One region of the Arsenophonus endosymbiont of Crataerina pallida genome, then DNA from elsewhere that is predicted to be linked to it. Evidence: predicted binding sites of a transcription regulator. Region 1 holds the regulator's gene; the other holds the start of a gene.

Region 1 (2,423 bases):
GGCGGTTCCTTTATTTGAACGGCGTTATCGTGATGTTGTACTTACTGATGCTGGTAAATTCTTCGTTAAAAATGCGCGTAATATTATTAAAACAATGCGTGAAACTCGTCATCAGTGTCAACAAATTGCAAATGGCTGGCATGGACAATTTAGTATTGCCATTGATCGGGTAGTTAAACCAGATAGGATATTGCAATTAATATTAGATTTTTATCGCCATTTTTCTGATATCGAACTTTTTATTCAGCAGGAAGTTTATAATGGTGTATGGGAGGCGTTAGTCGATGGCCGAGTGGATATAGCAATTGGTGCAACCCGTGCGTCACCGATTGGCGATAGATATAGTTTCCGCGATATGGGATTTATGCCCTGGTCATGTGTTGTCAGTATAAATCATCCTTTAGCACACATAAGCGGGCTAATTAGCGATCAACAATTACGTCTCTATCCCAGTTTATGTTTAGAAGATACTTCTCGCTACTTACCAAAACGAGATACTTGGGCATTAGATAACCAAAAAAGGCTTATTGTGCCAGATTGGGAAAGTGGTTTAGCATGCTTAAAAAATGGATTATGTTTAGGATTTGCGCCTAAACATCGGGTAGAGCAACTTTGCCGCAAAAATGAATTAAAGACATTGCAGATTAAGCAACCCTTACCTGATAGTCCGTGCTGTATCATATGGAATGAAGAAAAACGTTCCCCGACATTGAGTTGGCTACTGGATTATTTAGGTAATAGCGAAACACTCAATGCCGAATGGTTAACTGATTGATAGCGTTTAAATCCAGGGATCATCTTCGGTAGTCAATAAATGGACCATCGACAACTGAACGACGTTCAATAAGCTCTGGGTGTATTTCAATCGTTTGCGCATCTTGGCGTTTATTAATAATGCGATCAAGCAGCATGGTAAGGGCCATTTGACCTAAACGTTCTTTGGGCTGATGAATGGTAGTTAATGCTGGGGTAAAAAAACGCGCATTACGCACATTGTCGTAGCCAATAATAGATATATCTTGTGGCACTCGAATTCCTAATTCATTCGCAGCGCTGATAGCCCCCATCGCCATAATATCACCGCCACAGAAAATGGCAGTCGGTTTTTGTTGGTGACTTAATATTTGTTTCATTGCTTCGTAGCCGGAAGCGGGTTCGAAATCACCCTCGACAATCCATTTGTTATGTGGCTGGATGTTAGCTTCCTTCATGGCATTGAGAAAACCTTGCCGCCGGCCATTGCCGGTATTGCGTTTTAATGGTCCAGAGATAATACCTAAATCACGATGACCTTGTTCGATAAGATAACGCCCGGCAAGATAGCCACCATAAACTGCATTATCAATGATGACATCGGTAAAATCACCATGGGCTTGTCCCCAATCCATCACCACCATTGGAATATTGCGGTATTCCTCTAACATCTGGAGTAGTTGGTTAGGGTATTCTGAGCACATGACAAGTAAACCATCAACCCGTTTTTGCGCTAACATTTGTAAATAGGCTTGTTGCTTATTTAGGTTGTTGTGCGAATTGCACAGGATCAATGTATATCCTTGGCTAAAACAGTTGTTTTCGACTGATTCAATGACTTCTGCAAAGTAAGGGGCTTCATTAGATGTGGCTAATAAGCCAATGGATTTAGTATGATTAACTTTCAAACTACGAGCAACGGCACTGGGAGAGTAATTAAGTGTTTTAATGGCTGTCCTGACGATCGTTTTTGTCTCTTCGGCGACAAAACGGGTATTGTTAATTACATGTGATACGGTGGTAGTTGAGACACCCGCAAGCTTTGCCACATCCTTAATTGTTGCCATGATTATAAAGACTCCTGAACCATTCCCAATTCCTTTACTATTGTTTAAAAATTACTGTTATTGATCTATAAAAATAGATAATTAAGTTATCAGTAAACTGATCATTTTGTCTGATTTGCAGTAAAAACAAAAGTATTAATCAATCTTTACTAGATGATATAATAGAAAATAGCTTTTATTGTTGTATGATATTATGACATTTAATGATTTTTCATTAATTAATTTATGACTAAGACAGTGAGAATAGTGAGGTGAGGTTATGGATACCGATTTTAAATATGGTTTATGTACTGCGATAGTTGCATTATTAATGATCGTATCGTTTGTTTCTTTTATTTTATGAGCATCATATTGGCTTAACTGTCTGCATTTTATCGCTACAATATTTTGTCTTAAGCAGCATCATGGACAGCAGGCTGCACTACTGGCAGCCTATAGTCTAATAAGGGATTACATTTTTTCTACCGTTTCAATCCCTAATGTGTCTAAACCAATTTTTAAGGTTTTTTGCGTCAGTAATGCCAGTTTTAATCGACTTTCTTTTGATGCATAATTTCCTGCACCTAAAATTGGGCAATGTTCATAAAAACTAGAAAATAAACC
Region 2 (2,423 bases), 550 kb from region 1:
TCCCTGTTCAGTAATATAAATCGCTTCACCAGGCGCGACATCACGCAAGAACTCAAAACCAAGGGTATCTAAAGCGACACTTTCCGAAGCAACCATGTACTCATTTTGACCGTCTTCCAATGTGCGCTTACCCAGCACCAGAGGGCGGATACCAAATGGGTCACGAAACGCCACTAAACCATGGCCAATAATCATTGCAACACAAGCATAAGCGCCACGAACTTTGTTATGCATCGCAGCAATAGCGGTAAAAATATTTTCTGCAGTCAGCGGAAAATGATCAAATTGATCCAATTCATGGGCAAGCACATTGAGCAAGATTTCTGAATCTGAAGAAGTATTTACATGACGACGGGCCGTTTCAAATAACGTTTTTCTTAATTCATGTGCATTGGTCAAATTACCATTATGGGTCAATGTAATACCAAAAGGAGAATTAACATAAAAAGGTTGCGCTTCGGAAGCGCTGGAGCTACCCGCGGTTGGGTAACGCACATGGCCAATTCCCATTTTACCCCGCAAACGCAGCATATGGCGGGCAGCAAATACATCTTTTACTAAGCCATTCGATTTACGTAGGCGAAATTGTTTATTTTCATCAATTGTTGCAATACCTGCAGCATCTTGCCCACGATGTTGAAGCACTGTTAGCGCATTATAAATTGATTGGTTAACTGGTGTAAAACCAGCAATACCGACAATACCGCACATCTACTTTTTCCTCATCAACCAAACGGAGTGATATTTTCAGGTAAAAAACTTGACGCATTTTTTAAATAATCAAAAAACCATCTAATAATATGACTAAATTGGGGTATCAATTTAGAACGTTGCCAATCTTCACTTTTTGGCAAGGGTGTAAAAGTATCCAGGAAAAACAGGATTGCCGACACAATTAATATACCACGTAATACACCAAAACAGACGCCTAACACGCGATCAGTACTTGATAATCCTGTTCGCTCAACTAACGAGCTAATCACATAATTGACTACCGCACCCACAATTAAAGTGGCGATAAATAAAATTGCAATCGCAATACCATTTCTAATCAGCGTGTCATCGAAGCGGGTGAGATAAGTCGCCAGATAAGGATAAAATTGGCTGGCAACAAAAAAAGCACAACCCCAAGTAATAAGTGACAAAGCTTCTCGTACAAAACCTCGAATTAAACTAACCAAGGCCGAAAAGCAAATAATGGCGATAATAGCGTAATCAATCCAAACCATAATTTTAATCCAAAAAATTAAACATTCAGCATGGTCGAACGCATTCTAGCAGAAAACGAAAACGTTTGCGTTAGATATTTTGCTGAAAAGTAGCAATAAATTGCGGCGAAAAGATAAATCATGATCGCCGCAGGAATAATTAATATAACTGTTTAATATCAATATGTTTTATCTATTAGTACATACCCATTTTACGGTTTATAACCGCGTATTTGCCCCTGTAAGCCGGTTAAATCTTTCAATTCCGACAAACTGGATTGCAATTTATCTCTCGAAGCATTTGGGCCAACAAAAATTCGAGTTAATTGACCATTAATTGGTAATGATGGCTCGGTATAAACCTGGTAGCCAGATAAACGTAATTTGGCAATAATTTCTTCCACTTTTGCTGCATTTTTCAGTACTGCCAACTGAATAACATAAGCCCGCGCCTGCGGTGCTTGAGTTTTCTCATTTGACTTAGTGATATGTTCTGCCACTAGCGCGGGTTTTTCAACTTTGACAGCTGGTTTAGACTTTGCTTGTTGCTGAGCGGACAGACTATCTGCTGATTTGGCCTTCGAATCAGAAGTGGCCTCAGAAATCATGGCTTCTGCAGCGCTCGCTGAAGATGTCGCTAGTGGTTTCGGATTAATCGGCGCAATAGGTTCAATTTCATATTCATCGCTGGCTTTAGGCACCAAAGGGATCGCTGCAAATTCAGTCTCATTATATTTCTTATTACCATCCAATAATATGGGTAATACAATAACACCAACTGCAACAATAACAATCGTTCCCACCAAACGGTTTTGAAACTTACTGGCCACTTAAACTTTCCTCTTTTGTCTGCAGTTCCATAACCTCTGCAACAGTATGAAATGAGCCACAAACCAACACAATGTCCTGTTTGTCAGCCTCGGCCATAGCCTGCAACCAGGCATCTTTGACCGTCGCAAATTGGTATGGTGATTCAACATACTGCGCTAATTGCGCTGCATCGGCACCGCGTATCCCACTTAATGAAGCGAGATACCATTTATCAACCTGCGCAGCCAAATAAGATAAAGTACTTTTTATATCTTTATCGGCTAACATCGCTACAACGGCATGAACTTTAGTATTTTTCTGCCTGGGTAAGCGAGCTAGTCTATCGGCTAAATAAGCTGCCGCATGGGGATTGTGCGCAACATCTAAAATTACACAAGGTTGCTC

The links. The regulator PurR, encoded in region 1, represses purine synthesis genes. The targets are predictions, from matches to a motif close to CANGCAAACGTTTGCNTG.
Region 2: a site for PurR is predicted at 1,284-1,301, ahead of cvpA (colicin V production protein). Genes of this name have one in related genera too.

The regions. Positions count from the first base shown of each region.
Region 1 is NZ_OZ026540.1:806,121-808,543, forward strand. Features, by position in the region: gene punR (DNA-binding transcriptional activator PunR) at 1-775, shown strand, start outside; gene purR (HTH-type transcriptional repressor PurR) at 795-1,820, opposite strand; gene argS (arginine--tRNA ligase) at 2,271-2,423, opposite strand, start outside.
Region 2 is NZ_OZ026540.1:1,355,367-1,357,789, forward strand. Features, by position in the region: gene purF (amidophosphoribosyltransferase) at 1-711, opposite strand, end outside; gene cvpA (colicin V production protein) at 726-1,229, opposite strand; gene AACL31_RS07015 (SPOR domain-containing protein) at 1,421-2,038, opposite strand; gene folC (bifunctional tetrahydrofolate synthase/dihydrofolate synthase) at 2,028-2,423, opposite strand, start outside.